One region of the Pseudomonas sp. IT-P253 genome, then DNA from elsewhere that is predicted to be linked to it. Evidence: predicted binding sites of a transcription regulator. Region 1 holds the regulator's gene; each other region holds the start of a gene.
The links. Region 1 encodes FliA, which starts transcription of late flagellar genes. Its sites were predicted from a motif close to CTAAAGTTTNNNNNNNNNNNGCCGNTAA; they were not measured.

Region 2: ACM6IR_RS10590 (methyl-accepting chemotaxis protein) is a predicted target of FliA. The motif match lies at 1,796-1,823, and genes of this name have one in related genera.
Region 3: motA (flagellar motor stator protein MotA) is a predicted target of FliA. The motif match lies at 1,694-1,721, and genes of this name have one in related genera.

What each region holds. Positions count from the first base shown of each region.
Region 1 covers NZ_CATKPT010000003.1:61,382-65,624, reverse strand. Annotated here, with positions in the region: gene flhF (flagellar biosynthesis protein FlhF) at 1-300, shown strand, start outside; gene fleN (flagellar synthesis regulator FleN) at 417-1,247, shown strand; gene fliA (RNA polymerase sigma factor FliA) at 1,244-1,984, shown strand; gene ACM6IR_RS01650 (chemotaxis response regulator CheY) at 2,152-2,523, shown strand; gene ACM6IR_RS01645 (protein phosphatase CheZ) at 2,546-3,334, shown strand; gene ACM6IR_RS01640 (chemotaxis protein CheA) at 3,365-4,243, shown strand, end outside.
Region 2 covers NZ_CATKPT010000016.1:18,282-22,524, reverse strand. Annotated here, with positions in the region: gene ACM6IR_RS10590 (methyl-accepting chemotaxis protein) at 59-1,684, opposite strand; gene ACM6IR_RS10585 (transporter) at 2,105-3,127, shown strand; gene ACM6IR_RS10580 (inorganic phosphate transporter) at 3,383-4,243, shown strand, end outside.
Region 3 covers NZ_CATKPT010000033.1:167,849-172,091, forward strand. Annotated here, with positions in the region: gene motB (flagellar motor protein MotB) at 1-770, opposite strand, end outside; gene motA (flagellar motor stator protein MotA) at 774-1,625, opposite strand; gene ACM6IR_RS18035 (HDOD domain-containing protein) at 1,792-3,324, shown strand; gene rhdA (thiosulfate sulfurtransferase) at 3,421-4,236, shown strand.

The DNA.
Region 1 (4,243 bases):
AAACAGGTTCTAACGGCCGCTTATCACAGTTACAAGCGCTGCGGGCTGGCCGGGTGCATCCTGACTAAACTGGATGAAACGGCAAGTCTGGGCGAGGTGTTGAGCCTGGCCATCAGTCATGAATTGCCAGTGGCGTACCTGACCGATGGCCCGCGGATCCCGGATGATTTGCATCTGCCGCGCCGTCATCAGTTGGTCAGTCGCGCCGTGAGTGTGCAAATGCAGGAAGAACCCAGCGAAGAAGCCATGGCTGACATGTTCGCTGATATTTACCACAGCCCGACCAAGCAGGTCGGCTGAGGTAGTAATGAACAGTTTTTATACCTACATCGATGGTCTGCCATGCATTGTTCCATCTGTGAACGCGCAGCCAGTAATGTGGCCTCCGTCTATGCAAGACAAGGTAAAGAAATAACATGGGCAGCATGCATCCCGTACAGGTGATCGCGGTGACCGGCGGCAAAGGTGGCGTCGGCAAGACTAACGTGTCAGTGAATTTGTCACTGGCCCTGGCTGAACTCGGCCGTCGCGTCATGCTGTTGGACGCCGACCTGGGTTTGGCGAACGTCGACGTCCTGCTGGGACTGACACCCAAACGCACCCTGGCCGACGTGATCGAAGGCCGATGTGAGCTGCGCGACGTTCTGTTGCAGGGCCCTGGCGGCATCCGCATCGTCCCGGCCGCGTCCGGCACCCAGAGCATGGTTCATCTGAGCCCGGCTCAACACGCCGGCCTGATCCAGGCGTTCAGCGATATCGGCGACAACCTCGACGTATTGGTGATCGACACCGCCGCGGGCATTGGTGAATCGGTGGTCAGTTTCGTCCGCGCCGCGCAGGAAGTCCTGCTGGTGGTGTGCGATGAACCGACCTCGATCACGGACGCTTACGCACTGATCAAATTGCTTAACCGCGATTACGGCATGAACCGCTTTCGCGTCCTGGCCAACATGGCCCAGAGCCCGCAGGAAGGTCGCAACCTGTTCGCCAAGTTGACCAAGGTCACGGATCGCTTCCTCGACGTCGCCTTACAATACGTCGGTGCGGTGCCATACGACGAAAGCGTGCGCAAGGCCGTACAGAAGCAACGTGCGGTCTATGAAGCGTTCCCGCGTTCCAAGTGCTCTCTGGCGTTCAAGGCCATTGCGCAGAAGGTCGATACCTGGCCGCTGCCTGCCAACCCCCGTGGGCACCTGGAGTTTTTCGTCGAGCGCCTCGTGCAACAAACGGCAGGACCGGTTCTATGACAGCCAGTGGCTACAACTTCTACAAGAAGTCGGCACGTGACGCGCAGTACGAGCTGATCGAGCGTTACGCGCCACTGGTTAAACGCATTGCTTACCACTTGTTGGCCCGTCTGCCGGCCAGTGTCCAGGTCGAAGACCTGATCCAGGCCGGGATGATCGGTCTGCTGGAAGTATCGAACAAATACGACGCCAGCAAAGGCGCGAGTTTCGAGACGTACGCGGGCATTCGAATCCGCGGCGCAATGCTCGATGAAGTCCGCAAGGGGGACTGGGCGCCACGTTCGGTCCACCGCAATACCCGGATGGTCAGCGACGCAATTCGCTCGATTGAAGCTAAAACCGGTCGTGACGCTAAAGATCACGAGGTTGCGGCCGAACTCCAATTGAGTCTCGACGATTATTACGGGATTTTGAACGACACCCTGGGTAGCCGCTTATTCAGTTTCGATGATCTGTTGCAGGACGGCGAACACGAAGGGCTGCACGAGGATGGCGCAAGTGCTCATCTCGAGCCGTCACGCGATCTGGAAGATGAACGCTTCCAGGCGGCGCTGGCGGACGCGATTGCCAATTTGCCGGAGCGTGAGCGACTGGTGTTGGCGCTGTACTACGACGAAGAGCTGAACCTGAAGGAAATCGGTGAGGTCCTGGGGGTCAGTGAATCGCGGGTCAGCCAGTTACATAGCCAGTGCGCGGCCCGCTTGCGGGGGCGTTTGGGGGAGTGGCGAGCGCGCTGAAGGCAGTGTGGGGACGCTGCGAACGTGGCTGGTGTGGTGTTGAACTGCGCCGGTCTCGATCTGTTGTGCTCCAGACAGTCATTGAGTGCTTTGCCAGATTGATTGAAATGGCGCGTCCAGGTGCTGGGCGCGTTTAAGACTGCTTGGAGGTCGAATTGGACAAGAACATGAAAATCCTCATCGTTGATGACTTCTCAACGATGCGGCGGATCATAAAAAACCTGTTGCGTGACCTTGGGTTCACCAACACGGTCGAGGCCGACGATGGCACCACTGCCATTCCGGTTCTCAACAGCGGGAGCATCGACTTTCTGGTAACGGACTGGAACATGCCTGGCATGACCGGTATCGATCTGCTGCGTCACGTGCGCGCCGATGAAAAGCTCAAGCACCTGCCGGTGCTGATGGTCACCGCTGAAGCCAAGCGCGAGCAGATCATCGAAGCGGCCCAGGCCGGCGTTAACGGCTATGTGGTCAAACCCTTCACGGCCCAGGCGTTGAAAGAAAAAATCGAGAAGATTTTCGAACGCATCGGTTGATGGACTGCGCCACGGGGGAGCTATGGAGCATAAAGAATTTTCACAGGGCGATTTTGAATCGACCCTGAAAAAACACGCGGTCGAATTGGTCGAGAGCCTTGAAAAAGGCAGATTCGGCGACGCTGTGCAATTGATCCATGAGCTCAATCAGACCCGTGACCGCGGCCTGTATCAGGAAGTGGGCAAGCTCACCCGGGAGCTGCATAGCGCGATCGTCAATTTCCAGATTGACCCGATCATGCCGCAAGCCGAGGAAGTCTCGCAGATCACCGATGCCACGGAGCGTCTGGGCTACGTGGTCAAGCTGACCGAGGCAGCGGCCAACCGCACCATGGATCTGGTGGAAAACTCTACGCCGCTGGTCAACAGCCTGAGCGAAGAAGCCCAGGCCTTGAGCACGGACTGGGGGCGGTTCATGCGTCGCGAAGTCGGGGCGCAAGAGTTCCGCGAACTGGCCCGGCGCGTCGACGGTTTCCTGACGCGCAGCCGTGAAGACAATCGCGTTGTGTCGAGCAACCTCAACGACATTCTGCTCGCCCAGGATTACCAGGACCTCACCGGGCAGGTGATCAAGCGTGTGACCCAATTGGTCACCGAAGTTGAAAGCAACCTGCTCAAGCTCGTGCTTATGGCCAGTCAGGTAGATCGCTTTGCGGGCATCGAACATGACCGTGAAGCGATACTTGCAGAAAAAGATCCACAAAAACATCTCTCTCAGGGTGAAGGTCCGCAGATTCATGCCGATAAAAGAGAAGACGTTGTGTCCGGTCAGGACGATGTGGACGATTTGCTATCCAGTCTTGGATTTTAGGTTTTTAGACCTGTTAGGAGCACCCCATACATGAGCTTCGGCGCCGATGAAGAGATCCTTCAGGATTTTCTGGTTGAGGCCGGCGAGATTCTAGAGCAACTGTCCGAACAGCTGGTCGAGCTTGAAAGTCGACCTGATGATGCGGACTTGCTCAATGCAATTTTTCGCGGTTTTCACACTGTAAAAGGGGGCGCCGGCTTCCTCCAGCTCAACGAGCTGGTGGAGTGCTGTCACATCGCCGAGAACGTGTTTGACATCCTGCGCAAGGGTGAGCGTCGCGTCGACTCGGAACTGATGGACGTGGTTCTCGAAGCGCTGGACGCGGTGAACAGCATGTTTACCGAAGTCCGCGAACGCAGCCCGATCACGGCTGCAACGCCTGAATTGCTTGCTGCTCTGGCCCGTCTGGCCGAGCCGCAAACCGCTGATGAGTCGGCCCCGGTTGCCGAGGTGCTCCAAGCGCCTGTCGCTGAAAGCGAGTCGGGCGACATCACCGATAACGAATTCGAACAACTGTTGGACTCGCTGAATGCCGTCAAGGCACAAGCCGAAGCTCCCGTGGTGGGTGCGCAGCCTGCTTCGCTGCCTGCCGGCACTGCAGCAGCCAGCGACGAAATTACCGATGCCGAGTTCGAGTCGTTGCTCGATCAATTGCACGGCAAAGGCCAGTTCGCCGTCGATGCGATAGCCGCACCTGCCGCACCCGCGGCGGCTCCGAAAGCGGCAGGTGACAGCTCCGAGATTACCGACGACGAATTCGAGGCACTGCTCGACCAGTTGCACGGCAAGGGCAACTTTGCAGTCGACGCGCTGGAGTCGGCCATTGCCGCGGTGCCGACCCCGGCAGCGCCAGCCGCAGCCGCTGCGGGCGGCGATCTGATCTCCGATCACGAGTTCGAATCGTTGCTC
Region 2 (4,243 bases), on a different contig from region 1:
GTTCGGATCGTGCGGCTTTTGTGCATTCAGTATCGGGCTCGATCGCTGAAATTGTTCATTACGCGTTCAGGCGCGCCGTCACTTCATTCAATTGCCCCGACAACCCGTGCAGGTTGTGGCTCGCCGCTTCGGTGCGTTGCACGTTGTCCAGGTTGGTACTGGCGATGCTGGTGATTTCGGTGAGGTTGCGCGAGATGTCTTCGGCTACCGACGTCTGCTCTTCAGCGGCGGTAGCGATCTGGCGGTTCATGTCGCGAATAGCTTCCACCGCGAGGGTAATTCGCTCAAGCATGGCGCCGGCCTCGGTCACTTGCTGGACGCTTTCTTCACTGCGCGACTGACCGCTTTCTATCGCCTGGGCCGCGTCCACCGCTCCGGTTTGTACGGTCTGGATGATCTGGTTGATCTCGATGATCGACGCCGCCGTGCGTTGTGCCAGGCTGCGGACTTCATCGGCCACCACCGCGAAACCGCGCCCGGCTTCACCGGCACGCGCCGCTTCGATGGCCGCGTTGAGTGCCAGCAAATTGGTCTGCTCGGCAATGCCGCGAATCACTTCCAGCACCTTGCCGATGCGCCCACTGTCAGTTTCCAGACGACGGATAACCGTGGCGGTATTGGCGATCTCGCCGCGCATTTGAGTGATGGTGTGAATGGTGCCCTGCATGACTCTTTCGCCCTGCTGGGCGGACTGGTCGGCATCGTCGGCCGCACGGGCCGCGTCGGCGGCGTGACGTGCGACTTCCTGAGCGGTGGCGGACATTTCGTTCATCGCCGTGGCCACTTGATCGGTGCGATTGAACTGTTCATTGGTGCCACCAGCCATGAGGCTGGCGATCGAATTCAGCTCGCCGCTGGCGCTGTCCAGATCCTTGGCACTGCGCTGCAAATGGCTGAAGGTTTCGGCGAGAAAATCGCGCAAGGTGTTGGCCGCTATCGCCAGCTTGCCCAACTCGTCCTGACGGCTGCTGGCCACGCGCTCGGCAAACTTGCCCTGGCTCAGTTGCGCCACGTACTCGATCAGTTTACGAATCGGCTCGACCAGATTGCGGTTGACCAGCCACAGGCTCAACAGGCCGATCAACAGACCTGATCCGAGCATCACGATGATTCCCAGCAACACAGTACGATCGGCGCTGGCGCTGATCAGCGTCGACTGCTCGGCGCCCTGCTTACGTAACTCGCTGACCAGTTCGCTCATCTGATCGCTGGTCGCACGGTCCACGCCTTTGACGGCGGTGTCGCCAGCGAAGGGGTCGGCACTGGCTGCCACATAAGCATCGCGGCCCTTCAGGTAAGCCGCGCCCAACTGTCGGTGTTCGTCGCGCAGGCGTTCTATGCGGGTTTTGAGCAGCGGCTCGATGCCTTTCTGCGTGGCCAGTTCGCCGAGGATGCGCTGCACGTCGCGCTGACGGTCTTCGAACTGTTTCCAGTATTTGTCCAGATCGGCCGGTTGCTTGCCGCGCAGCAGGACGTTTTTCCATTCCTGAACCTGCACTTTGAATTGCAGGTTGGCTTCGTCGACCAGTTGCGAGGTGTGCAGTGGGCCATCGATCAGATTCGCGTAGCTCTGTACGCCGCTGGACAGGAAATGAAAGCAGGCCAGGGCGATCAGCAACATGGCCAACAGACTGCCACTCAACAAGGCGAGGATTTGTGCTCTCAGGGATTTTTGCAGCATCAAGTGATACTCATGACAGGGATGAGGCACGCCACAACGCGGCGTGAAAAGTGTCCGGACATCCCTGTCTGCGACCTTGGTTCGAGGCCAAAGCCATGCAAGTTAACGTCTGCGTAATCGGCATGCCAGAGCGGTTCTTGAATACATTCCGACCACCGGCATGGCCACTATCAAGCCTTCATTCAACGGTCACAAAACTGTCAAAACTCCTTGCGATGATGCGGCTCACGTGAACCTGCGAACCCCGCCGTAACGCGACCCGCCCCTGTGGGAGCGAGCCTGCTCGCGAAGGCGATATGTCAGCTGCATTTATGTCGACTGACACTGCCTCTTCGCGAGCAGGCTCGCTCCCACAGGGGCGCAGCCGAACGCAGGCTTCGCCAGCTGCTACATAAAGCGATTGCGCCCCCATTGCGAGCACTAATGAACCACAGCATCGATCAAAGCCATCGCGACTCAGACCTGTTCGGCCTGCTTTACGGTTTCAGTTTTCGCCCAGGCGAACGCGGTCGGGAGATCGATTCGGCCAAGGCGTTGCACTGCCTGCAACAACTGGACGACAGCGACGAATTTCTCTGGCTGCACCTGAACCTGGCGCATGCCGCGTGCGAGCGCTGGATGAAAAGCAATCTGGATTTGCCGGACGAGTTTTTCGAAGCCTTGCACGAAGGCTCGCGCTCGACCCGCATCGAGCACGTGGACTCGGCGTTGCTGGCGGTGGTCAACGACGTGGTGTTCAACCTCAGCAGCATGGTTTCGTCCGATGTCTCGACGTTGTGGGTCTGCGCCCGCAGTCGTTTGATCATCAGCGCACGCCTGCAACCACTGCATTCGGTGGACAAACTGCGTTCGTCGGTAAAGGGCGGTGAATGCTTTCGCTCACCACTGGAATTGCTCGTGCATTTGCTGCGCGACCAGGGCGAAGTGCTGACCCAGATCGTGCGCAAGACCAGCCAGAGTGTCGATCAGATCGAAGACGAGTTGCTGTCCTCGCGACTGTCGACCAACCGTGCGGAACTGGGCGCCAATCGCCGGGTGTTGGTACGTTTGCAACGGCTGCTGGCGCTGGAGCCAGGCTCGTTGCTGCGCCTGCTCAATCGCCCGCCACAGTGGCTGCAAAAAGAAGACGTGAAGGAACTGCGCAAGTCCACCGAGGAGTTTGCGCTGATCATCAACGACCTCACCGCACTGGGCGAGCGGATCAAGCTGTTGCAGGAAGAAATTGCCGCCAACCTCAACGAACAGAGCAACCGCACACTGTTCACCTTGACCGTGGTCACGGTGCTGGCATTGCCGATCAACATCATCGCCGGTTTCTTCGGCATGAACGTGGGTGGTGTGCCGCTTTCAGGGGACCCCGAAGGGTTCTGGATTCTGGTGGCGCTGGTCGTGACGTTTACCGCGATTGCCGGGCGCTGGGCGTTTCGCAAGCGTCAGGATTATTGAGAGCCTGCGCGCTTCTTGTAGCAGCTGGCGAAGCCTGCGTTCGGCTGCGAAGCAGTCGTGATTCGTTCAGGCACACCGAGAGTTCCGCAATTACGACTGCTTCGCAGCCGAACGCAGGCTTCGCCAGCTGCTACAGGTCCGTGTCATTTGGATCAATGCCCCGGCAAAAAAACCAAACCCTGATCTGAGGCAGTTTCTCTGTAACATTCAGCAACGATCATGACCGATACTCCTCCTTACTCAGGATTGTCCGTTATGGCTACTCCTACCTTTACCGCCGCTGCACAGGCTCCCGTCAGCGGCACCAAACCGCAACTCGACAAAAAACCCGGCCTGCTCACCATCGTGGTGTTTTTTGCCGTGCTGGGTTGCGGGTTGTTGTTCACGGCCTACAGCCTGATGCACGACATGAGCGAACTCGGCACCGTGGTGACCACGTGGACGCCGTTTCTGCTGTTGGGCGTGGCGCTGCTGATTGCGTTGGGCTTTGAGTTCGTCAACGGTTTCCATGACACCGCCAATGCGGTGGCCACGGTGATTTACACCAATTCGCTGCCGCCGCATTTCGCGGTGGTCTGGTCCGGTTTCTTCAATTTCCTCGGCGTGCTGCTGTCCAGCGGCGCGGTGGCGTTCGGCATCATCGCCCTGTTGCCGGTGGAGCTGATTCTGCAAGTCGGTTCTTCCGCCGGTTTCGCGATGATCTTCGCCCTGCTGATCGCGGCGATCCTGTGGAACCTCGGCACATGGTGGCTGGGCTTGCCAGCGTCGTCGTCGCACACGCTGATTGGTTCGATCATCGGTGTCGGCGTGGCCAATGCCTTGATGCATGGCCGCGACGGCACCAGCGGCGTGGACTGGGCGCAAGCGATCAAGATCGGTTATGCGCTGCTGCTGTCGCCGCTGATCGGCTTTGGCTTTGCCGCACTGTTGCTGCTGGCCCTGCGTGCTTTCGTCAAGAATCGCTCACTGTACAAGGCACCAAAGGGCGACACCCCGCCACCGTGGTGGATTCGCGGCCTGTTGATCCTGACCTGCACGGGCGTGTCTTTCGCCCACGGTTCCAACGACGGTCAGAAAGGCATGGGCCTGATCATGCTGATTCTGGTGGGCACCCTG
Region 3 (4,243 bases), on a different contig from region 1:
GGGTTTTCGCGATCGAACAATGCCGACGAGGCATAACCGACGACTCGCGCCACTTGCGATTCCGGGTAGCTGCCGGCAATCAGCGCACGGCGGGCCGCGTTGGCACGGTTGGCCGACAGTTCCCAGTTACCGAAATCGCCGGTACCAGCGTACGGCTTGGCATCGGTGTGGCCGCTGATGCTGATCTTGTTCGGCACCGCTTTGATGGTGTCGGCCATGGCCAGCAGGATGTCTTCGAAATACGGTTTCAGACGGGAGCTGCCGGAGTCGAACATCGGGCGGTTTTCGGCGTCCATGATCTGGATGCGCAAGCCATCCGGGGTGATATCGAACAGAATCTGGTCTTTAAACTTTTGCAACTGTGGGCTTTGCTCAACCTTGTTCTGCAGTTCTTGCAGCAACAGTTCCAGACGTTCCTTCTCGACCTGTTCAGCCATGCCTTCGACTTGATCGGTGTCGACAGTCACCTTGTCGGGCTGTGGCTGGGATTTCACCTCAGGGTTGAGGGTTTTCTCGGGCGCCAGGGTGGGCGTGCCGCCCAGGTCGATGATGAACGGCGTGCCGCTTTCGGAGAAGCCGACCGGATCTTTGAAGTAACCGGCGATGGCGATCTTCTGTTCCGGCGTCGCCGTAGACAACAGCCATAGCACCAGGAAGAACGCCATCATCGCCGTGGCGAAGTCAGCAAAGGCGATTTTCCAGGCGCCCCCGTGATGCCCGCCGGCGATGCGCTTGACGCGCTTGATGATTATCGGCTGATTATTTTCCATGGCTTAGCGACCGCGAACCGCTTGTTCCAGCTCGGCGAAGCTCGGACGGTGCGCCGGGTAAAGAACCTTGCGCCCGAATTCCACGGCCAGCGACGGCGGCATGCCGGAAGCCGAAGCCACCAGCGAGGCCTTGATGGCTTCGTAAACGTTCAGCTCTTCTTTGGCATCGTGGGCCAGGGAATGGGCCAGCGGGCCGAAGAAGCCGTACGCGGCGAGAATACCGAAGAACGTACCGACCAGTGCCGCGCCGACGTGCAGGCCGATGGATTTTTGATCGCCCTCACCCAGGGACGCCATGGTCACCACGATACCCAGTACCGCGGCGACGATACCGAAACCGGGCATGGCGTCGGCGATGCCGTTCACCGCGTGGGACGGGTGCTCAAGGTCTTCCTTGAGGCTGAATAGCTCCATGTCGAACAGGCCTTCCAGCTCATGGGGAGCCATGTTGCCAGAGGACATGATGCGCAGGTAGTCGCAGACGAACGCGGTCATGCGTTCGTCTTTGAGCACCGCAGGGTATTTGGCGAAAATCGGGCTCGCAGCGGCATCTTCGATGTCGCCCTCGATGGCCATCATGCCTTCGCGGCGGCTCTTGTTAAGGATCTCGTAGATCAGGCCCAGCACTTCAAGATAGAAGGTGTGGGTGAAGCGCGAACTGAACATGCCCAGGGATTTCTTGAGCACGTGCATCGTCATGTAACCAGGGTTGGCCTGGAGGAATGCACCAAGGGCCGCACCACCGATGATCATCACCTCGAAGGGCTGGATCAAGGCGGCAATCTTGCCGTGGGAGAGCACGTATCCGCCAAGCACGCTCGCGAATACGACGATGATGCCGATAATTTTAGCCATAGGTAGGGGAGCACTTACTGAGTCGGGTTCAAGGTCATATTCGGAAGTTAAAAAATCTCTTCTTCTACTTATCGGCAAAACTGCGCCAGACTATAGCCAGTTCAGGCGAAAAGCCAATCTAGCCCGCGCCGGGCGTGTTTACAGCCTTTGATGATCCCGTCCAGCCATGGCTAATGAAACAAGCACTGCAACTCAAAAACCGACCACACTTGAAGGCTGGGTCAAGCTTCTGGATGGTGTGCACCTACCGGTTCCGCAAGACAGCCACGACCGAGTCTGCAGGGCCATTGCCGATAACCGCAGCTCCCTGCGCGACATCGCCGAACTGATGCAGGACAGCCCGGCCCTGGCCCTGAGCGTGATTCGCGAAGCTAACCGCTACACCCATGGCAGCATGACCGAACCTGCGGAAAACCTTGAAATAGCGATCAATCGCCTGGGGTTGAAACGCACCGAAGAGCTGCTCGCCCGGCTGTCAGTCGAACCTTCTTCGCAAATCCCCGTCGCCCTGCGTCAGCTTCAGCTGATCAGCCAGCACGCCACCCAACAAGCCAACGGCTTTTTCGCCAATCGCCTGGCGCGACTGTGGCAGGACATCCATTGGGGCAGCCTGCTGTTTCTTTCGCCGTTCTGGCCCTTGGCTCTGGCCCACCCGCAACTGCTTGAGGAATGGGAGTTGCGGGTGATTCACAAGGGCGAGTCGGCGCGCAAAGTCGAGAAGCAACTGTTCGGCGTTCGCCTGTTGGAAATCGGTCAGGCGCTGGCGGACATCTGGCGACTGCCGATCTGGGTGCAGCAGGGCTATCGGCTGTTGCTCACTGAGCAGCGCGAACTGGTGAAAGTCCTGCGCATCGCTCGCGACAGCGATCATCCGCTGCGTCAGCAGAACCGCCTCGACGACGACCCGACCCTGCGCCGTTGGCTCAATCAACCCGCTAATACAGTGCTGCTGGCTAACGGTTTGGCGTTGTCGGCCCAGCACGCCTGGGACAGCCCACACAGTGAACGCTGGCAGTACCTGACCAGCCTTTACCTGCAAATGCCGATGAACGAAGTGCAGCAGCAGTTGCACCAACAGGCGACGAACAGCGCCCGCCATCACGGCATGCCGGACCTCTGGCACCCGGCCGAATCGTTGATCTGGCCGTGGGGCATGAACCGTAAACACGCCGCTTTGCTGCCGGCCCCCGCCCCCACCACCGAAGACCTGGCGAAGTGGCGCAAACAATGTGCCGAGTTGCTGGTCGAGCCGAGCCGCTTCACCAACGCCATGCACTTGACCATTTCGGCCCGGGACGCGCTGGTCGCATGCGGCATGCGTCGCGTGATGATCCTGATGGCCGACCGCACTCACGCTAATCTGCGCGTGCATCAAACCGCCGGACTGCCAAAAGAAGCGGCCGGGCAAAACTTCCTGGTGAGCCAAAGCGCCGTGCTGCAACGCCTGCTCTCGCAGCAGGCCCAAGTGCGCCTGACACCGGCCAATAATGCGCAGTTTTCAGCGCTGCTGCCGGCCAGCCTGCGCTCCCGGTTCAGCGGCGAACACTTGCTGCTGCGCTCACTGGTCAATAATGGCCGGGTGATCATGATCGTTGTGGCGGATCAGGGTGGCGGGCCGTTCTCGGAAATCACCGTACAAGCCTTCGGCAAAACCGCACAGTGCATCGAAAAGGCACTGCACAACTTCAGCCAGCGCTAGGGCCTGTTATCCGTTATTTCCGGCACCTGAAATAACGGATAACAGGCCCCCATGACGCTGCGCTACAATCCTCCCTTTTGTGCTTGGAGACCTCACATGTCTGACTTCTCTGGCTTGGCGCTGGTGATCGAACCGAGCGATCTGCTCGCCCGTCTCGACGCCCGCGAACTGATTCTGGTGGACCTGACCAGCGCCGCCCGCTATACCGAAGGGCATATTCCCGGCGCACGTTTTGTCGATCCCAAACGCACACAGCTGGGTCAGGCGCCTGCGCCAGGCCTGCTGCCGACCCACGCCGCGCTTGAAGCATTGTTCGGCGAACTGGGACACAACCCCGATGCGGTCTACGTGGTCTATGACGACGAGGGCGGCGGTTGGGCCGGGCGATTCATCTGGTTGCTGGATGTCATCGGCCACACCCAGTACCACTACGTTGACGGTGGCCTGACGGCCTGGCTGGCAGAAGGCTTGCCCATGTCGATCCAGGTCCCGGCAGCGGTCGGCGGCCCGGTCGCCCTGACCCTGCACGACGAACCCACCGCCACCCGCGAGTACCTGCAAAGCCGTCTCGGCGCCCCCGACCTGGCGATCTGGGACGCGCGCGGGCCGCTGGAATACGCTGGCGAGAAAGTCCTGGCGGCCAAGGCCGGGCACATTCCTGGCGCAGTCAATTTCGAATGGACGGCCGGCATGGATAAAGCACGCAATCTGCGCATCCGCACGGACATGCCGCAGATCCTCGAACAACTCGGGATCAGCAAAGACAAAGAAGTGATTACCCACTGCCAGACTCACCATCGCTCTGGCTTCACCTACCTGGTGGCCAAGTCCCTCGGTTATCCGCGGGTCAAAGGTTACGCCGGCTCCTGGGGCGAATGGGGCAATCATCCCGACACCCCCGTAGAGATTTAAGGTTTTT